One region of the Bradyrhizobium barranii subsp. barranii genome, then DNA from elsewhere that is predicted to be linked to it. Evidence: riboswitches for the same ligand, from Rfam matches in the RefSeq annotation. Region 1 holds a riboswitch; each other region holds the start of a gene.

Region 1 (6,946 bases):
GCGGGTTCTGGCTCGATCTCGGTGGAATGGGCGCTGTGCGGCGGGACGGCGAGCGCCATCGAGGCACGCGAGGATCGTGCCGCGAATATCCGTAGCAATGCTGCAGCGTTTGGATTGGCGCATCGGATTAATGTCATCGCGGCGTCCGCGCCCGAAGCTCTCGCTGCGCTGGAAGTGCCGGACGCGGTCTTCATCGGTGGCGGTCTCGATATCGCGATGTTCGATGCCATCTGGTCACGGCTCTCGCCGGGTGCGCGGCTCGTCGCGCATGCGGTGACGCTGGAGACGGAGGCGCTGCTCGGCGAACTGCACCAGCGCCACGGCGGCGAGTTGATGCGGGTCGAGATTGCCTATGCAGCGCCGCTCGGTCGCTACAGGTCCTGGGAAGCGTCGCGGCCCGTGGTGCAATGGAGTGCGGTTCGATGAAAGTCGCCGGACTCGGATTCAAGAAGGATGTCACGCTGGCTTCGCTGCGCGAGGCGCTGCTGGCAGCCGGTGGTTCCGAAGGCCTCGCGGCGGTCGCGACTGTCAGCGACAAGGCCGACGCGGAAGTGCTGAAGCAGCTCGCGCGCGAATGCGGCGTACCGATCAAGCCGGTTCCGGCGGACATGCTGGCCGGCATCGAGACGCCGACGCAGTCAAAACTCGTCGCGGAAAAGTTCGGCACGGGCTCGGTCGCTGAAGCCGCGGCGCTCGTTGCGGCTGGCCCCCGCGCGCGATTGATTGCGACGCGGGTGGTCTCGCGGGATCGCACCGCGACCGCCGCGATCGCGGAAGGAGACGGCGCATGACGGTGCACTTCATCGGTGCAGGACCGGGCGCTCCGGATTTGCTGACGTTGCGCGGACGCGACCTGATCGCGGCCTGTCCGGTCTGCCTCTATGCGGGCTCGCTGGTGCCCGAGGGCGTGCTGGCGCATTGCCCGCCCGGCGCCCGCATCGTCAACACCGCGCCGCTGTCGCTCGACGAGATCATCGCGGAGATCGCTGCCGCGCATGCCGACGGCAAGGATGTTGCTCGCTTGCATTCCGGCGATCTCGCGATCTGGTCGGCGATGGGCGAGCAGCTTCGCCGCCTGCGCGCGCTCGGTATTCCCTACACGGTCACGCCGGGCGTGCCGTCCTTCTCGGCTGCGGCAGCTGCACTGGAGGTCGAGCTGACGCTTCCCGGTCTTGCCCAGACGGTGGTGCTGACGCGCACGCCGGGCCGCGCCAGCGCAACGCCTGAGGGCGAAAAGCTCGCGTCGTTCGCCGCCACCGGTGCGGTGCTCGCGATCCATCTGTCGATCCATCTGCTCGACAAGGTCGTCGCCGAGCTGACGCCGCATTACGGCGCGGATTGCCCGGTCGCCATCGTCTGGCGCGCGAGCTGGCCGGACCAGCGCATCGTTCGCGCCACGCTGGCGACGCTCGATGCCGCCGTCGGCACCGAGATGGAGCGCACGGCACTCATTTTGGTTGGCAAGACGCTTGGAGCGGCGGATTTCGACGAGAGCCGCCTCTATGCCGTCGACTACGACCGCCGCTATCGGCCGGTCGGCGCCGATCCGCGCTTTCCGGAGGCATCGTGATGCCGGCAGGGCTCGTCATCTCCGCGCCGGCCTCCGGCGTCGGCAAGACCACGCTGACGCTGGCGCTCGCGCGCGCCTGGCGCAATGGCGGATTGAACGTGCAGTGCTTCAAGAGCGGGCCCGATTATATCGATCCCGCCTTCCATGCCGCTGCGACGGGGCGCGCTTCCGTCAACGTCGATAGCTGGGCGATGGATCGCGGGACGATTGCTCATCTCGTCGGTCGCGGCACTAATGCCGATGTCGTGCTCGCGGAGGGCTCGATGGGCCTGTTCGACGGCGTCGCGGCGCGCGGCGTCTCCGGCACCGGCGCCACCGCCGACATTGCCGAGATGCTGGGCTGGCCGGTGCTGCTGGTGATCGATCCCTCCGGACAGGCGCAGACGGCGGCGGCGATCGCCGCAGGCCTTCGCGACTATCGAGCCGGTGTGCGCCTTGCCGGCGTGGTGCTCAACCGCGTCGCCAGCCCACGGCATGAAGATCTCGTGCGGCGTGCACTCAACGACGCCGGCATCGCCGTGTTCGGCGCGCTGCCGCGTCATGCCGAGATCAGCCTGCCGAAACGGCATCTCGGCCTGGTGCAGGCCGAGGAGCAGGCCGAGATCGGCAAGCTGATCGACGAAGCCGCGCGCTTCGTCGCCGAGCATGTCGATCTCGATGCGGTGCTGCGATCGGCAGCAAGCTGGTCGCCGCAACCGGCGGTAAACGGCATGAACGTGACGCCGCCCGGGCAGCGCATTGCGTTGGCCCGCGATGCCGCGTTCTCCTTCATCTATCCGCACATGCTGGAGGCCTGGCGCGCGGCCGGCGCCGAGATCTCGACATTCTCGCCGCTTGCCGATGAAGCGCCCGACGCGAGCGCCGACGTCTGCTGGCTGCCCGGCGGCTATCCCGAGCTGCACGCGGGGAAGATCGCGGCCAATGCCCGCTTTCGCAGTGGCTTGCGCGCGTTCGCTGACACACGGCCGGTGCACGGCGAATGCGGAGGCTATATGGTGCTGGGAACCGCTCTGACCGACGCCGACGGCATTCGCCATGAGATGACGGGCCTGCTCGGACTGGAGACGAGCTTTGCCAAGCGCCGCATGCATCTCGGCTATCGTCTCGCTGCGCTCGCCGCGCCGATGCCGGGCCATCAGGTCGGTGCGCGCCTGCGCGGTCATGAGTTCCACTATTCGACGATTATCGCGCAGCCCGATACGCCGCTGGCGGTCGTGCACGATGCAACAGGCGCGGTCATCGCCGAGACCGGCTCGCGGCGGGGACAAGCCACCGGCACGTTCTTCCATCTGATCGCGGAGGATCGGTGAGCGGTTTTGTCACTTTCATCTCGGCCGGCCCCGGCGACCCCGAGCTCCTCACGCTCAAAGGCGCCGCGCGGCTGCGCGATGCCGACGTCGTGCTCTATGACGACCTCGCCTCCGGCGCGATCCTCGATCTGGCCCGGCCCGGCGCCAATCTCGTCGCGGTCGGGAAGCGGGCAGGGCGGCCCTCGACCAAGCAGCACCACGTCAACCGCCTGCTGATCGACTACGCCGCGGCCGGCGTCCGTGTGGTGCGGCTGAAATCGGGCGATGCCGGTATCTTTGGCCGGCTCGAGGAGGAGCTGGAGGCGCTGCGCGAAGCCGGCATCGGCTACGAGATCATTCCCGGAATCACCTCGGCCTGTGTCGCCGCCGCGCAAGCCGGCATTCCCCTGACCCGGCGCCACACGTCGCGCCGGGTGCAGTTCGTGACCGGGGCCGATGTCACCGGCGAGCTGCCGCAGAATTTGAACTGGGCGGCGCTGGCGGATCCCGAAGCGACCACCGTGGTCTATATGGGCCGGCGCACCTTTCCGGCGCTTGTCGCAAAATTGATCGAGCACGGCCTCGCGCCGGATACCCCGGCGCTGTTCGCCGAATCCCTCGGTCGTCCCGACGAGCGGCTGGTCCGCACCACCATTGCCGAGCTGGCCGAACAGCTTGCGCGGGGCGGCGCCGCCTCGACGGCTGCCGTGATCCTGTTCGGCGCGCTGGCGGGCGATTATCCGTCATGACCGTCCCGGCCGCCCTTCGCCCCTTGACGCCCGGCTGGCGAAAGGGGCACACAGGAGACGCATGGTGCTCGGGGTGGTGCAAGCCGCCAGAGCATAATCGGGAATGGGGGTGGGCGGACAGTTGCGCCGCCCAAAACCCCAGCCGCCCCCGCGACTGTAAGCGGTGAGGGACTCCGATCAGCCACTGGGCCGCAAGGCCCGGGAAGGCCGGAGAACCCCAGTGAACCGCGAGCCAGGAGACCGGCCGTGCATGTTTTGTGGCCAAGGCCGTCGGGTGTGACGGCAGGAAGGAACTGAACCATGCATATCGAACCCGGAGTTGTATCGGGCGCCAAGCTCGTGTTGAGTTACGCAACCGGCATCGCCGTCGGCGGCGTTGCGCTGAAGCTCGCGGTCGAGACCGTGCGCGAGCAGGGCATCACGTCGTTCGCGGCGCGGACGCTCGCCACCACGGGCCTCGTGTTCGTCTTCTTCGAGATCCTGCCGCACTTCCCGGTCGGCGTCTCCGAGGTGCACTTCATCCTTGGCTCGACCCTGTTCCTGCTGTTTGGGGCGGCGCCCGCGGCCTTCGGCCTTGCGTTCGGACTGTTGTTCCAGGGCATCTTCTTCGAGCCGCCCGATCTGCCGCAATTCGGCATGAACGTCACCACGCTGCTGGTGCCGCTGTTCGGGATCCAGGCGATCGCCGCGCGGATCATTGCCCGCAACGCCGCCTATGTCGATCTCAGGTATCGGCAGGCGCTGGCGCTGTCGACCACGTATCAGGCCGGCGTCATCGCCTGGGTTGCGTTCTGGGCGCTCTATGGCTCGGGCTTCGGTGCGACCAACCTCGTCAACATCGCGACCTTCGCGGCCTCCTACGCGCTCGTCATAGTGATCGAGCCGCTGGCCGACCTCGGTGTGCTGGCACTGGCAAAATCGCTGCGTGGCGTCACCGCGCCCGGTCTCGTCACGCCGCGCCTGCACAACGCGGCTTAAGAGACAAAGGGGCGGCCGTCATGGCCGCCCCTGAACGCGCGATGCTCACGCTCTCCCTGATAGGCATCGGTTGCGGCGATCCCGAGCAGCTCACGCGCGCCGCCGTTCAAGCCATCAACGCGGCCGATCTCATCCTGATCCCGCGCAAGGGGACGGCGAAGTCCGATCTCGCAGATCTCAGGCGGACGATCTGCGCGGATGTGCTCACCAATCAAACGACGCGCATTGCCGAGTTCGATCTTCCCGTGCGCGATGCCGGTGAAGCGGATTATCACAAGGGCGTGGACGATTGGCACGAGGCCGTGGCCGCGGCCTGGTCGCAGACGATCGCCAGCCATCTCGGTGATGATGGCAAAGTCGCGCTGCTGATCTGGGGCGATCCCTCACTGTATGATTCGTCGCTGCGCATTGCGCGGCGGCTCGATCCCTTGCCTGATATCGACGTCGTGCCCGGCATCACTTCGATCCAGGCGCTGTGCGCGGCGCATGCGCTGCCGCTCAACGACATCGGCGAGCCCTTCCTCGTCACGACGGGGCGCCGCTTGCGCGAGGGTGGCTGGCCGCAGGGCGTCGATACCGTGGTGGTGATGCTCGACGGCGGCACGGCGTTCCAGTCGCTCGATCCTGCGGGGCTGCACATCTGGTGGGGCGCCTATCTCGGCATGCCCGATCAGATCGTCATGTCGGGCGTTCTGGCCGAGATCGCCCCGCACATCGTCGCCGCGCGACAGGATGCGCGCGAACGGCATGGCTGGATCATGGACAGCTACATTCTCAAGCGCCGGCCGTAAGCGAGGCAGCATGCTCCCTGAATGGGTCACCCGGAAATGCCCCGATGTCTCCGCTGTCCACCGCGAGGCGGCGCTCGCGCGTCAGGCGCAACTCACAAAACCGGCCGGCGCGCTCGGCCGGCTGGAGCAGCTTGCGGTCGAGCTTGCGGGCCTGCAGGCGACCGAGCAGCCGCGCGCCGCGCGAGTGCCGATCATCGTCTTCGCCGGCGATCACGGCATCGTCGCGCAGGGCGTGTCGGCCTATCCGCAAGGAGTGACCATCGCGATGATGGCGAATTTTGCCTCGGGCGGTGCCGCGATCTCGGTGCTGGCGCGTGAGCTTGGCTCAAACCTTGAGGTCGTCGACGCCGGTACGCTGGCGCAGGAGGAGATGGCAGGAATCGTCACTGACAAGCCGCGCAGCGGCACGCGCGACTTCAGCGTGGAAGCAGCGCTCCCCCCCACGGAGCTGGCATTCGCCTTCGAAGCCGGTCAGCGCGCAGTCGCGCGCGCAGAAGCCAGCAGGCCCGATCTCCTGATCTTCGGCGAGATGGGCATCGGCAATACCACGACGTCGGCGGCGATTGCGGCGAGCCTGCTCGGCATCAGTGCCGAGGAGATCGCGGGCTGCGGTACCGGCGTCGACGCGGCCGGCCGCGCGCACAAGGCGCGCGTGATCGACGCTGCGATCGCGCGTTACGGCGTTGCGGGCGCTTCGCCGGAACAAATTCTGTGCGCGGTCGGCGGCCTCGAGATCGCGGCGATTTGCGGCGCCATCATTGCTGCTGCGCAAGCCCGCATTCCCGTGTTGATCGATGGCTTCATCGTATCCGTGGCAGCGCTGGCGGCGGTGCGGCTGAACCCGTCGTGCCAGCCATTCCTGCTGCCGTCGCATCAATCGGCGGAGCAGGGACATCGGCTGGTGCTGCGTGCGCTGAACGTGCAGCCGTTGATCAGCCTCGATCTCAGGCTCGGCGAAGGATCGGGGGCGGCCATCGCGCTGCCGCTGGTGCGGCTCGCGTGCAGCCTTCACAACGGCATGGCGACCTTCGCGCAGGCCAACGTGCCGGATCGCCCGGCCTGATCCAGCTCAAGCCGCGCGCTGATTGACCGCGACGACGCGCCAGCCGGTGGCGAGCCGGTCGATCCGGGTCAGTGACAACGGATCGATCACGAAGCGCAGGGCCGCTTGTGGTGTCAGATCCAGCGCAATGCAGAGCGCGGCGCGGATGGTGCCGGAGTGAACGACGAGCGTTGCCGAGCCGGCGCCGATTTGCGCGAGACCCAGCCGGACGCGCGCGACCTGATCCTCAAAACTTTCGCCGCCCGGCGGCCGACCGTGCGCCGGATCGCTCCAGAACTGCGCATAGGTCTCCCCGCCGGTCGCAGCGAGTTCGTCATGCCGCCGGCCGGTCCAGTCGCCAAAATCCTGCTCGCCAAATTCGGGCACCAACGCGGGTTCGAGTCCCAGCGCGCGCGCCGTCTCAACCGTACGTCGCGCCGGGCTCACCAAGCTCGCAGCATCTGGCGGAAGCCTCTGCCGCAACGCCTCCAGTTGCACGCGATCGCCGAGATCGGCGGGCGCGTCGG
Region 2 (6,946 bases), 880 kb from region 1:
CCTGCCTCAGCCATTTCCCTTGTGCAGGGATCGGCCAGTGCATTCGGCGCCTTAGCTCCTCCTTGATTTCGCGGAGTTTGGTTCGCAAGCGGTCGCTACGGGTCTTCCGTTGAAGCTGGAAGCGCCCTTGGCGTGATTTGCCGCAGATAAACGTGAACCCCATGAACGCAAAGGTTTCCGGCTTTCCGAGTCCGCGCTGCTTGCGTTGAGCCGCCGCATGGCGACCAAACTCAATCAGGCGGGTCTTGGCCGGGTGGAGCGTCAGCTCGAACTCCTCCAGTCTCGCGCGCATCGCGTCAAGGAAACGACGTGCGTCATCCTCGCGCTCAAAGCCGACTACTACATCGTCCGCGTAACGCACGATGATCATGCCGCCGGAGACCTCGCGCTGTCGCCAGCGTTTGGCCCACAGGTCGAGAGCGTAGTGCAGGTAGATGTTGCCGAGAAGCGGTGAAATCACCGAACCTTGACCCGTTCCCCTGTCATCAGCGGCTACGACGCCGTCTTCGAGAACACCCGCCTTCAGCCATTTCTGAATGAGGCGGATGATGCGCTTGTCGCCGATCCTATGTTCCAAGAAGCGAACCAGCCAAGGTTGACTGACTGCGCCAAAGAAGTTTTGGATGTCGGCGTCAATGATCCAGTTCACGTTCCGCGTCTCGATCGCTGTGCAGAGCGCGTCCAACGCATCATGTGGTCCTCTGCCGGGCCGAAACCCGTAGGAAAAGCCACAGAAGTCTCCTTCGTAGATGGCGTTGAGCACGATGACGGTGGCGCCCTGGACGATTTTGTCTTCGAGAGCCGCGATCGCTAACGGGCGCTGCTTGCCGTCTGCCTTTGGTATGTACGTCCGGCGAGACGGTTGCGGGCGATACGCTCCTCGTTGGACCCGTTTGTGCAGATCGGCGAGCCGGGGCTCGAGATCTTCCTCGTAGTCCTCCCACGTCATGCCATCCACTCCGGGAGCAGCCTTACGCCTGAGCGCAAAGAACGCCGCCCGCAGTGTATCGACATTGATGTGGTGAAAGAGCGCGGTGAACCGGTCCTTCTTCCTCAGCCTTGCGGCTGTCCGTACGCGGTCCAGCGACTGAGTCATGCGAGCCCGGCCCTGTGTCCGGTGCATGCGCTGCTGTTCCGCGTTTCCCTTGGTCCCCGGCCTTGGCTCCGCCCACTCCGCCGCCAGTAATCCGGCTTTGTTCGTTGGCTTCTCAGCTACTATGCCAGAGTCAGACTTCTCCGTGTCGTGCATCAGCGGCTACAGCTCCTCGCCTTCCCGCTGCGGACCATCTCCTCCGAGAAGGAAGATGGCCGACCCGGAGATATCCCGGTTCCCGTACAAGGAGCTTCCATACATGCCAGGGTCTACGACCACGCCGGGTTGGACGGGTGCTCGCGTTTGCGCACTCGCCCATATTGCCTTCCGCTCTTTGGACAGCGTCGGCTCCCGAGATAACACTGTTTCGCGGCTCAATGGCTGGCCTGCATGCTCCCCTACCGACGCTTCGCCGACACCCTCGCGGACGCCTGCGCACGGCTCGGGGCCGATGTGGTTCGCTACACCTTCATCGCAATGGACTTCCACCATCTATTCCTTGCCGGTCTCCCGGCGCACCCAAAGTAGTGCTAGTACTCGCAGCGCTCTCGTTGTTGGGTCTCGGTATCTTCGGTCCGGGAATCGCAAATGGCCTGGTGTCTGGCGGACCGCAACTCGGGTGGAATGAGTGCGGAAGGATAGGTGCTGCAGCCGGCACCCCGGACTGCAGCGGCTCACGGGGACTAAAGCAGGCTCGCGGTCGTGCATCCGGCCGCGCGGAACGGCTGAAGCCGATGGGCAGGAACGCCAAGCGCGACAAGGTCGGACGCCAGACGCGCCAGGTCGGAGCGATCCAGCAAGGCATCATGAACCGTCGTGCGGATGTCGCACGCGACGCCGCTTTCGAGCAGACGCACGAGGCTGGCCTTGGCCTTAATGCCGCTCCCAATGACGCCAGTGATCCGCGCGTAATCATCGAACGCAGCCTTGACGTCGAAGCCAATCCAGTCGACGAGCGGCAGTACGGCGGACAGCCGTGTGGGATAGGGCCCTGCGGTGTGCAATCCGACGCGGAAGCCGAGTTCGCGTCGCACAGCACGCATCGCGTCCGGCAGCGCCGCCTGGAGGGTGGGTTCGCCGCCAGAGAACACCACGCCGTCGAGCAGGCTGCGACGGCTGTCGAGAAAAGACAGCACGTCCGGCCACGCGATTTCCGACTCTCCCCTCGGCGGAATCAGATGCGGGTTGTGGCAATAGCCGCACGACCAAGGGCAGCCCTGGCAGAACACCGTTGCCACGAGCTCGCCCGGCCAGTCGCAGGTGGACAGCCGGGCGAGCCCGCCAATCCGCAATTCAGCCGAGCGCGACGCGCGCTTCAGCGAAGAACCTGCGCTCATTGTGCTCGCCTTTCTTGCCGCGATTGAACGACGACACCGGCCGGTGATAACCCATCACGCGGGTCCAGACCTCACAGGGCTGGCGCTCGTCGTCGCTGAGCGTCACCGCGGAATCGGTGCTGGTCGCACGGGCAGTGGATTCGTTCATCTGTGGTCTCCTTTCAGTGCGCGGCGGCATGCCGCTTGGCTGCGAGCCGTTCGGCGTCGCATTTCGGGCAGAAGGCATGCTCGCCTTCGAGATAGCCATGCGTCGGACAGATCGAGAATGTCGGCGTGACGGTGACGTAGGGCAGGCGGAAATTTGAGAGCGCCCGCCGCACGAGCTTCTTGCACGCTGCGCCCGAGGACAAGCGTGAGCCCATGTAGAGATGGAGCACCGTACCGCCAGTGTATTTGCGTTGCAGCTCGTCTTGGCGCTCAAGGGCCTCGAACGGATCGTCGGTGAGGCCGACCGGAAGCTGGCTCGAATTGGTGTAATAGGGGAGATCGTCGGTGCCGGCCTGCAAGATTCCGGGGTAGCGCTTGCGGTCTTCCTTCGCGAAGCGGTAGGTCGTGCCCTCCGCGGGCGTGGCTTCGAGGTTGAACAGGATGCCGGTTTCGGTCTGGAACGCGGCGATGCGCGCGCGCACGTGGTCGAGCAGCCGTACCGCAAAGGCATGGCCCCAGGGTGTGCTGATGTTCTCGCAATCGGCGGTGAGGTTGCGGATCATCTCGTTGACGCCATTGACGCCGAGCGTAGAGAAATGGTTGCGCAGCGTGCCGAGATAGCGCTTGCTATAGGGAAAAAGTCCGTCGTCCATGTAGCGTTGCACGACCTTGCGCTTGATTTCCAGGCTGTTGCGACCGATTTCCAGCAGCGCATCGAGGCGATGGAATAGGCCCGCTTCGTCGCCGCGATGCAGATAGCCGAGGCGAGCGCAATTAATGGTAACCACACCGATAGAGCCGGTCTGCTCAGCGCTGCCGAACAGGCCGTTACCGCGCTTGAGCAGCTCGGTGAGATCGAGCTGTAGCCGGCAGCACATCGAGCGGATCATGTTCGGCTTGAGCTCGGAATTGATGAAGTTCTGGAAGTAGGGCAGGCCGTATTTCGCCGTCATCTCGAACAGGCGATCAGCGTTCTCGCTCTCCCACGGGAAATCCGCAGCGATGTTGTAGGTCGGGATTGGAAAGGTGAATACACGGCCCTTGGCGTCACCTTTCGTCATCACCTCCATATAGGCGCGGTTGATCATGTCCATTTCGGACTGCAGGTCGCCATAGGTGAAATCCATCTCCTCTCCGCCGATCACCGGCACCTGATCGCGCAGGTCCTCCGGGCAGGTCCAGTCGAAGGTGAGATTGGTGAAAGGCGTCTGCGTACCCCAGCGCGAGGGGACATTGAGGTTGTAGATGAGCTCCTGGATCGATTGCAGTACGTCGCCGTAGCTCAAGCCGTCCCTCCGGATGAACGGCGCCATGTAGGTGTCGAACGAACTGAAGGCTTGCGCGCCCGCCCACTCGTTCTGCAACGTGCCGAGGAAATTGACGATCTGCCCGACCGCACTCGACAGATGCTTCGGCGGGCCGGCCTCGACCTTGCCGGGCACGCCGTTCAGTCCCTCGGTCAAGAGCGTGCGCAGCGACCAGCCGGCGCAATAACCGGCGAGCATGTCGAGGTCATGGATATGGATGTCGCCTTCACGATGGGCGCGGCCGATCTCCGGCGGGTAGATGTGCGACAGCCAGTAGTTGGCGACGACCTTGCCCGAGAGGTTCAGGATAAGGCCGCCCAGCGAATAGCCCTGGTTGGCGTTGGCATTCACGCGCCAGTCGGTACGTTCGAGATACTCGTTGATGGAAGCGGCGACATCAACCATCGCCTTGTGGTCCTGGCGCGCCTGTCCGCGTTTCTCGCGATAGACGATATAGGCTCGCGCAGTGGCGAAATAGTCGGCCGCGATCAGCACCTGCTCGACAATATCCTGCACCTCTTCAATTTGCGGCGTTGCGCCGGCGAAGCGGTGCGCGATGACCTTGATAGTCTCTCCCGCGAGCCTGCCGGCCGCCTCGTCGTCGAACTCGCCGGTCGCCCGTCCCGCGCGGGCGATCGCAGAACGGATCTTGCCGGCATCGAACACAACCGTGCCGCCATCGCGTTTGACGATCGAGCGCGGCAATGCGGCTTGCAAAGAATTGCTTTGACCCAGACCAGACATCGGCATCCCATATGGGTTGGGGCAAGGCCGAGGTAGGCGCATGCGGAAAACGAGCCGCCCTCGGCGGCCGACTGCCGGCAAGCGACCACCGGGACACCCCGCCCGAGGACTCTGTTGTTGTCGCGGCAGGTCTCCTGGCTCGCGGGTTATTGCCGCTGTCTGGCCTTCCCGACGCGGAGATTTTGCGCCAGTGACCCTATCGACAGCGGCTCGCCGCTTACAGTTGCGGGGGCAGCGCCGGCTTTGGCTTTCGGCCGTACCGGCTTCCCTCTTAGCTCTCTATCTTGTGATTCGAGAGACCGTGACAACTACATCTAGCCGCCGTATTCGATACTGTGTCAACAGGTAGTTTATTGCAGCGGAAGTATAGAGCCTGTCATGGGTTCTCGTCTTCGTTGCGGCACGCGTCGATTGTCTCGGGCTGCCTAGCCAGCGCCGCGATTTTTGTGGCCGGATGGAGCGCCGGCCACGGCGAAACGATCCGGACCCGGATTGAGGAAGCCGTCCGTCCTTGGTCCAGCGGCGGCGCTCTCGCGATGTAATCCCAAGGATTTCTTCAACGACACGCGGACGCAGCCGTTCCTGTCGAAAGGCATCGAGCGCAGCATCGACCGCAAGAAGATCGGAAAGCTCGTCGATGTCCTGCGGCGCGATGGTCGTGCAGATCGCTTCGCCTTGGGTCGACGTCTTGAACCGGCGGCGCCGAAGCAAACCGGCCACACGCCACCGCGCCTCGATCGCTCTTCGCCGCGATCCGAGGGTCAGCTCTGCCGTGGGCCCGAACGTCAATGAGACGCCGTTTGAAGAATGCAAAACTGCGAGATAGCGGCTATACGGATTGGAATCGCTCGACGTCATTGTAACAAAGGCTTCCGGAGACGTTCACAGTCTCCCGCGGCACATTGCTGCGGTCAACTCACAGCGTATGGCGCAGGCGCTGCGGTTTTCGTCAACCTGCAGGGCACGTCCGGCTGAGGGGAATGCCCGCTGCGCAGGCAGGTCGTTAGCAGATCCGGCAGCCGTCTCCGATCGGAGTCACCGCAGCGGGGTTACTGAGGTCCAGGCCGTCCGAATAGACCAATCGACCGGCGTGCTGGAGGTCGCACCCGAGTGCGATAACAAAGGTCTTTCGCGGAGGTTCAGCCGAGCGCCGCGGTCCGCAAAAGAGCATTTCCTGCCGCATGGATAGCGAGGCCTTCGCCCTGGAAAAGCCAGACCTCCTCACTCCGCCGGCCGTTCGGGTTGCTGGTTCTTGTGCTTCGGCCGCCTTGGGTGCGAGCGCTTCGCACTACCGGGAGAGCTATCCCGCCGCCGCTCGCGGTTTGCCGTTAGCATCGGAAAGGAATTTCTCTCCAGCGAATGTCTTTCCGGACACGGAGCCTCCCGTGACCATCCGTAATTGCCCGGGGAGAAGAAGGGCCACTTCGGTGCTAATGCTGGCGGGCAGAGCCGGTCTGCCCATTTCAGTACCGACAAGCATATTTTGATCCGGTGGGCCGCAGAGCAATCTGCGGTCATTCCGTTTGTGGGTAGCGAGGGCTTCGCCCTGATCTAACGGCTGACGCTTGGCCGGCGTCGGGTTCCAGTTATTCGCCGATCGCGAACCGCGAACATACTGGGCGGAGCGAAAGGAGTTTTCCGAAAGTGGCGATCAATCACACCAAATACCCTAATCGACATCATTGTGCGCGGCGGCGATCAGGGTGAGACTCCAGCGACAATCAAGGTGAGACTGCGCCGATGGGGGCGGACCGAAGGGAGGGCGTAGCCCGACCGGAGGACCGTCCCCATCGGCGTCGCGCGTTTGCGGACCCGTCTGGCGGCCGGGTGCGGCTGGTGCAAGCTGTTGATTCGTCTCGACAAGAGGGAATCGATGCCTTGCCTGGCTTCCACATCACCGACCACCAGATGAGGCTGTACATGACCTACCGACAGACACTGTCCCCCGAAGCCGCCGCGGCCAAGGCGGGGTTCTCGAAGGCAAGCGCGTATCGAATCGAGGGCGATTGTCGCCCGCCATCGCAGAAGAAGACGCCGAGGGGCCGGCGCCGGTCCGATCCGCTCGCGCAGTATTGGGAGGCCGAGATCGTTCCGATCCTGAAGGCTGCGCCCGGCATCCGCGTGATCGGCGTGCTGGACGAGTTGCGCCGACGGCATCATGACCTGAACCCGAACATCCGCCGCACGCTGGAGCGGCGCATCAACGCCTGGCGGGCGCTCAACGGCCCCGAACAGGACGTGATCTTCCGCCAGCAGCACGAGCCCGGCCGCCTGGGTCTGTCCGACTTCACCGACGTGAGCGCGCTCGGTATTACCAT
Region 3 (6,946 bases), 330 kb from region 1:
CATCCATCGAAGGCGCTCTGCGACCTGGATGTGCATCGTCGCCGGTACGGCGTCGGGATCGTCGTAGGTCGCGCTCTGGACGTCGATGACCCCGGGCAACATGTCGGCATTGACATAAAACAGGCCGGTTCCGCAGTCGCCGCAAAAGTGCCGCCGCGCATGTTCCGAGGAGCTGTAGACCTTGGGCTCGCCCTTGGTCACCTTGACGGCATCGTCCGCGTACATCGTCCAGCCGACGACGGGAGCGCCCGCGTGAAGTCTGCAATCGCGGCAGTGACACAGCGCGTGCACGATCGCTTCGCCCTCGACCTGATAGCGGATCGCGCCGCAGTGACAGCCGCCGGTGATGGTGCTCATGCGTTCCTCCCGATGGAAGCGAGGTTTCGTTGATCGATAGCTCTCGAGACCTGCGGCTTCAACGGCGCAATCGATTTGCGATTGCGTCCTACTGTCGCGTGACACCTCCCGCCACGGCGCGGACGAGGTGATCCGCGACTACCACTTGAACGAAGCCGCGACCTCGTAGCTGCGCGGCGCGCCCAGGATGATCTGGTCGGTGTAACCCGGATCGCCCCACGCCGCGTAGAGCTTGTTGGTCAGGTTCCTCACGCGAAAGCTGATCCGGGTCTGGTCGACGCCCGGGAAATAGGCTTTTGGAATATCGACGAACGCGTATGCGTCGAAGATCGTGTAGGCGTCCATCGTGACCAGATTGTCCTGGAAGTTGAAGCGGTCGCCGACGTGACGGACGAGGCCGCCGATCTCCACCGGCAGCTTCGTGTCGAAGCGATAGGAGGCGCCGGCGTTGGCGATGAAGTTGGGAACGTTGGGCGGCGTCTTGCCCGAATAGGACTGGAAGTCGCCATTGCCGTCGACATAGGTGAAGTCGATGAAGCGCGACTGCACGAAGGCGACGTTACCCCACAGTTTCAGGCCCGCGACCGGATTGACCGCGGCGGCAATCTCGACGCCTTGGAGGCCATCTTGCCGGCGACGTTGAAGAGGATGCCGCTTTCGGGGACGTAGACGTTCTTGCGCTCGATGTCGAAGGCCGAGAACGTGGCCTCCGCGCGCTTGTCGGCCGACAGCAGCTTCACGCCGGTCTCGTAGGTCCGCGACGTCGTGAGCAGCAGCGGCGTCGTGGGCCTGAGGATGAAGATGTTCGCCACCGTCGGGTCGGCTGCCGTCGCGTACTGGCTGTAAAGCATCACGCCGGGCGCGATGTCCCAGGTGTAGCCGATGCGTCCGGTGACCGGATTGAACGTCTTCGAGAAAGGATAGTTGGCTTTCAGGAGGCCATTCTCGTCGAAGCGGGTCCGCGACAGCTCGATATTCTCAAAACGGATGCCGCCGATCAGCGCGAAGGTCGAGGTCAGCTTGAGCCGGTCCTCGAACGACAGCGAGGCGGTGTCGAGATGGGTGTAGATCTTCTCGTCGCTGCGCGGGCCGTAGAGGCCGCGGTCCGGATTGAGGAGGTCGACGTAGTCATTGAAGAACAGCGTGTCCTGCGAGACGTTGAACTGGTTGCTGCTCGCCGCCACGGTGGCGACGAAGCGATTGTCCATTCCGCCGAGATTGGAATTGACGGTGAGGTCGGTGATGTTGCCGTAGAGTCGCTGTGCGTGATCGAGCGCCAGGCGCTCGCGGTAGATGCTCTGCGCGCCTGCGAAATTGCCTACGGTCTGGTCAAACGACGAGATCTCGTTGTTGAACCAGTGCCGGTGGGCGTCATAGCCATAGACCTGGCTCTTCAGCGAGATGTTGTTGGTGATGTCCCATTGAAAGCCGCTGCGCAGCCAGAGCTCGCCGGCGCCGCTGTGATTGTCGAGCACGTTGTAGTTCGTGGTCAGCGTGCGCGCGTCGATGGTGACCGGGACCGGCGTGCCGCCGCCGAGGTAATAGTTGCTCCAGAGGCCGGAGACGACGCCATACGTCGGCACGATGCCCGGCGCGTTCGCCGGCACCAGCGGCGTCCCCCAGTAGAAGCGGTCGTTGTCCTGCCTGTATTCGGTCGCGCCCCAGATCCTCAGGTTCTCGTTGACGCGATAGTTCAGCTGGCCCGAGACGTTGCTGAGCTTCGAATAGGTGTCGTCGATAAAGCCCTTGTTGTTGAAATGGCTGATGTCGAAGCGGTAGTCGAGGCCGTTGATCAGCGTGCTGCCGCCCGATCCGTAACCGGCGCGATAGCCGTTGAAGGAATCGTAGGAGGTGAAGGCGTCGTTGACGATTGGTCCGGTGTGCGGCGCCTTGTTCACGTAGTTGATGGCGCCGCCGGTCGCACCGAGGCCCGCCACCAGCGAGTCCGGTCCCTTGATGATCTCGACCTGCTGGAGGCCAGCCACGTCCATGGGACGGCCGGTCATGGTCGACGGCCCGATCGGGATGCCGTTGTAGAGCGTGGAGATCTGGTCGCCGGAAAAGCCACGCATCGAGAAGATGGCGGGCGCGCCGGGCGCATCGCCGCCGGTGACGCCGACTGCAGCCTTGGCGACGTCGGTCGTGGTCCGGATGCCCAGGTCCTGCATCGTCCGCTGACTGATGACCTCGACGGTCGCCGGCATCTCGCGCGCCGTGATGCCGAGCCGGGAGCCGACGTCGGTGACGGCTGCCGTGTTGAGCGGCGTCTGCACCGGGCCGCTCGGAGCTTGCGTGGCCGGAACGGCGACAGCAGGGGCGCCACGATTGCGTCCCGCGGCGCGCCGGGCCGCGCGCTGCTTCTGAGTGCCCGGGCTGACGGCAGGAGCCTGTCGCGGCGCAGGCGGCGACACGATCACCGGACCGACCTCCCGGGAGCGGTTGTCCTGCGTCGCGCTTTGCGCGAGCGCCGCGGACGACAAGGACACCGACGAGAGCAGAGTAATCAGGAAAGCACGCGATAACGCTGGCCTTGCGCCAGCACGGAAATGAAGATTTTGCACGACAACGCTCTGCGGCGACGCAAACAAACCGTCACCGCGGTTGCCTTAGTCATCCACCTTCGCCCCAGGCGGCGGATGCACCGGCTACTTGTCCGACATCAGGGCACCCCGCCCAATGCGTTCGCGCGTGACCATGGCTGGTAGCAGGTTTCCTGGCTCGCGGGTCATCGCCTTCGACCACCTTCCCAGAGGCCCAAGCGGGGCTCCAGTGGTTCGTTTGGTCGTCGGCTATCCGCCTACAGTTGCGGGGGCAGCCCGCGGAATTGCCCACTGAGGTGGACGCACCGCATTCCCTTGAAGAGTCCTTGCGGACACTACCGATCACGAAACTGGCATCAGGGGATGAGCGCGTCAACATCCGCGCGGGCTGCTGGACGGGCCGGTCGGTCGATGGTGGCCTTGTGTTGCTGTTTTGCACGATAGTCCGAAGGACCGCGTCGAAACGTCCAACCCGGCCTCCGGACGAGCCTGGGTAACGAACGCTTGACCACGATCAATGACTGCCTTTGGTGTCCGAATATGCTACTGAGGCCGAGTTCCGGCCCGACAAGGTAAGTCGATATTGATGCAGTTCGTCCGTACCATCCTGGCAGTCGCCATCGCCATATCCTTGGCGATGCTGCCGGTTGGCGCGTCCGCGGCGAACCTCGCAATGTCGTCGGATGGCATGCAGACGGCCATGCACATGAGCGGCGACGCCGACATGTCGATGGACGATTGTTGTCCCGACATGAAGGGAACAGGCTCCCATAGCGGCGGCTACAAGTGCGGGATGGGTTTCTGCTGCGTCGGTGGGATCATCGCGCTCGGTGATGTCAGGCCCATGGCGTTCGAACGTCTCGCCGTCATGGCCAGCACGATGGCTATTCCCCCGGATCAGGTCGTTTCCTTCCGCGGCGGCAGTCCTCCTTTCCGACCTCCTCGAATCTGATCTCGCAAAGCCCGAGACGCGAGCGGCGTGCCTGCTCGCGACGACGACTGACGTGCGCGCTTCACGCGCCACGGCGAAAGATCAATTCATGAGGACAGGACAATGCTTTCCAAGATCAGCACCGCGGCTCTCGCCGCCACCCTTTCGCTTGCCGCTTCCGCCGCGATGGCGGGCGCGGGCGACTACGCCTTCGAGCCCGTCACTCCGCAGATGAAGAAGGGCGAAGATGTCACGCTCGCCGTTCGCCTGACGAACAAGCAGACCGGCAAGCCGATACCGGATGCGGTCATCTTCAAGACCCGCCTCGACATGGCCCCGGACGGGATGGCCGAGATGGAATCGGCGGTCGCGCCGCTGCCGTCCAGGGAGCCGGGCGTGTACGCCTTCAAGACGGACCTGCCGATGGCTGGCCGCTACCAGATGACGCTGTCCGTGAAGGTGCAGGGCGAACCGGAGACCGTCACCGGCAAGGTGATCGTCACGGCGATCAAGTGAGCGTTCGGGCGCTGCCCGGCAGCGCCCGACATTCCCCTTTTTCCTTCACACGGACGCGCGCTCTCGGGCGCGCGGATACACGACATGAAAACGCTGCGTCTCCTGACGGCTCTTGCGCTTGGCGGCGGCCTGGTCCTGGCCGGCTACTACTCGCATTCGAACGGTGCGGGCTGGCTCGCTGAGGCCGACATAACATCGGCTGCGGCTGCCGCGGAGCGAACGCCGCTCTACTACCGCGATCCGAGCGGTGCGCCGCTCTGGTCTGCTGGTCCGAAGAAGGACGACCGCGGGCGGGACTATCTGCCGGTCTACGACGACGATGGAGCGGCCGTCGCGCCGGCGCTGCCGAAGGCGCAGGCGGCTTCGCCGCGAAAAATCCTCTACTACCGCAATCCCATGGGACTGCCCGATACGTCGCCCGTCCCAAAGAAGGATCCGATGGGGATGGACTATGTCGCCGTTTACGAAGGCGACGATGCCGACGACGGCACGGTGAAGCTGTCGCCCGGCAAGATCCAGCGCGCGGGCGTGAAGTCCGAGCCCGTCGCGCGGCGCTCGATCCGGGTCTCGGTGAAGGCGCCCGGCACGATCCAGCTCGATGAACGCCGCGTGTCGGTGATCGCGATGCGCGCCGAAAGCTTCGTGCAGAAGGTCGCCGACGTGACCACTGGCACGCGCGTGAAGGCCGGCCAGCCGCTGATGGAAATCTACAGTTCGGCGGTGGCGTCCGCGGCGGCGGAATATCTCGCGACGATCACCTCCAAGACGGTCGGCGGTGTCGAGATGTACGGCCGCGGCTCGCGACAGCGGCTGGTCAATCTCGACGTTCCCGAGTCCGTCATTGCGGAGATGGACAAGACGCACACCGCGCCCGTCGCCATACGCTGGTCTGCACCGCGCGACGGGGTCGTGCTCGAACGCAATGCGATCGAAGGGATGCGGGCCAATCCCGGCGACGTTCTGTTCCGGATCGCGGACACCTCGGTGGTCTGGGCGCTGGTCGACGTGGCCGAGCGCGATCTCGGCAACATCGCGGTGGGGCAGTCAGTCGCGGTGCGCGCGCGCAGTTTCGCCGGCCGGACCTTCACCGGGACAATCGCCGTCGTCTATCCGCAGGTGAACCGCGACACGCGCACCGTTCGCATCAGGATCGAGCTCGCCAATCCGGACGCGGTGCTGCTGCCCGACATGTACGTCGATGCCGACATCGACACGGCCGATGCCGCGCCCGTCCTGGCGATACAGGACAGCGCGGTGCTCGACACCGGCAGCCGGCAGGCCGTGCTCGTCGACAAGGGGGAAGGGCGTTTCGAGCCGCGGGAAGTCAAGCTCGGCCGTCGCGGCGGCGGCTATGTCGAGGTGCGCCAGGGTCTCGCGGACGGCGAGGCGGTGGTGACCTCCGCCAACTTCCTTATCGATGCGGAAAGCAACCTGAAGGCGGCGCTGAAGGGGTTTGGCGAGGCGGCATCCCAGGCCACCGACGCCGGCCCTGGCAATGCAACGGGAGATCACAAATGATCGCCCGCATCATCGCCTGGTCGGCGCGCAATCTGCTGCTCGTGCTGTTCGGGACCGGCTTCGCGGCTGCCGCCGGCCTCTATGCCCTGGTTCACCTTCCGCTGGATGCGATCCCGGACCTCTCGGATACGCAGGTCATCGTCTACACCGAGTATCCCGGCCAGGCGCCGCAGGTGATCGAGGATCAGGTCACCTATCCGCTGACGACGGCGATGCTCACCGTGCCGAAATCGAAGGTCGTACGCGGCTTCTCGTTCTTTGGCGTCTCCTTCGTCTATGTGATCTTCGAGGACGGCACCGACATCTATTGGGCGCGGTCGCGCGTCATGGAATTCCTGAACGGCGCGGCGTCCAGGCTTCCCGCCGGCGTGACCCCGACCATCGGGCCCGACGCCACCGGTGTCGGCTGGGTCTACCAATACGCCGTCGTATCGAAGGAATTGAACCTTGCGGACACGCGCACGATCCAGGACTGGAATCTGAAGTTCGCGCTGGCCAAGGCCGAAGGCGTCGCCGAGGTCGCCAGCGTCGGCGGCTTCGTCAAGCAGTACAACGTGGTCCTCGACCCGCAGCGGATGCGCGACCGCGGCATCAGCATGCAAAAAATACGCGAGGCGATCCGCGCCAGCAACGCCGACGTCGGCGGCCGCACCGTCGAGCTCTCCGAGTTCGAATACGTCATCCGCGGCAAGGGCTATATCAAGAGCATCAACGATCTCGGCAACATCGTGCTGAAGACGAGCAACGGCACGCCGGTGCTGTTGCGGGACGTCGCCAACGTCGAGCTCGGGCCCGACGAGCGGCGCGGCATCGCCGAATTGAATGGCGAGGGCGAGGTTGCGAGCGGCATCGTGCTGCAGCGGTTCGGCGTCAACGCCCTAGACGTCATCGAAAACGTCAAGAAGCGCTTCAGGGAGATCGCGAGCAGCCTCCCGAAATCGGTCGAGATCGTACCGGTCTACGACCGCTCGAACCTGATCTATGCGGCCATCGATACCCTCAAGCATACCCTGTTCGAGGAGAGCATCGTCGTCGGGCTCGTCTGCATCGTGTTCCTGCTGCATGTCCGCAGCGCACTCGTCGC

The links. Region 1 has a riboswitch for cobalamin ahead of J4G43_RS18830 (energy-coupling factor ABC transporter permease). Riboswitches for the same ligand answer to the same signal wherever they lie in the genome.
Region 2: another riboswitch for cobalamin. It lies ahead of J4G43_RS15010 (ribonucleoside triphosphate reductase); the one in region 1 lies ahead of J4G43_RS18830 (energy-coupling factor ABC transporter permease).
Region 3: another riboswitch for cobalamin. It lies ahead of J4G43_RS17450 (TonB-dependent receptor); the one in region 1 lies ahead of J4G43_RS18830 (energy-coupling factor ABC transporter permease).

The regions. Positions count from the first base shown of each region.
Region 1 covers NZ_CP086136.1:3,986,541-3,993,486, forward strand. Annotated here, with positions in the region: gene cbiT (precorrin-6Y C5,15-methyltransferase (decarboxylating) subunit CbiT) at 1-426, shown strand, start outside; gene J4G43_RS18810 (cobalamin biosynthesis protein) at 423-791, shown strand; gene cobM (precorrin-4 C(11)-methyltransferase) at 788-1,570, shown strand; gene J4G43_RS18820 (cobyrinic acid a,c-diamide synthase CobB) at 1,570-2,880, shown strand; gene cobA (uroporphyrinogen-III C-methyltransferase) at 2,877-3,608, shown strand; cobalamin riboswitch at 3,654-3,871, shown strand; gene J4G43_RS18830 (energy-coupling factor ABC transporter permease) at 3,909-4,586, shown strand; gene cobF (precorrin-6A synthase (deacetylating)) at 4,628-5,377, shown strand; gene cobT (nicotinate-nucleotide--dimethylbenzimidazole phosphoribosyltransferase) at 5,388-6,440, shown strand; gene J4G43_RS18845 (histidine phosphatase family protein) at 6,447-6,946, opposite strand, start outside.
Region 2 covers NZ_CP086136.1:3,107,239-3,114,184, reverse strand. Annotated here, with positions in the region: gene ltrA (group II intron reverse transcriptase/maturase) at 1-1,096, opposite strand, end outside; gene J4G43_RS15025 (hypothetical protein) at 1,484-1,621, shown strand; gene J4G43_RS15020 (anaerobic ribonucleoside-triphosphate reductase activating protein) at 1,777-2,430, opposite strand; gene nrdD (anaerobic ribonucleoside-triphosphate reductase) at 2,387-2,578, opposite strand; gene J4G43_RS15010 (ribonucleoside triphosphate reductase) at 2,592-4,628, opposite strand; cobalamin riboswitch at 4,736-4,947, opposite strand; gene J4G43_RS15005 (hypothetical protein) at 4,908-5,486, opposite strand; gene J4G43_RS15000 (short-chain fatty acyl-CoA regulator family protein) at 5,632-5,799, opposite strand; gene istA (IS21 family transposase) at 6,507-6,946, shown strand, end outside.
Region 3 covers NZ_CP086136.1:3,660,143-3,667,088, forward strand. Annotated here, with positions in the region: gene J4G43_RS17440 (GFA family protein) at 1-357, opposite strand, end outside; gene J4G43_RS17445 (TonB-dependent receptor domain-containing protein) at 496-963, opposite strand; gene J4G43_RS17450 (TonB-dependent receptor) at 930-2,843, opposite strand; cobalamin riboswitch at 3,044-3,252, opposite strand; gene J4G43_RS17455 (hypothetical protein) at 3,484-3,849, shown strand; gene J4G43_RS17460 (FixH family protein) at 3,952-4,344, shown strand; gene J4G43_RS17465 (efflux RND transporter periplasmic adaptor subunit) at 4,429-5,862, shown strand; gene J4G43_RS17470 (efflux RND transporter permease subunit) at 5,859-6,946, shown strand, end outside.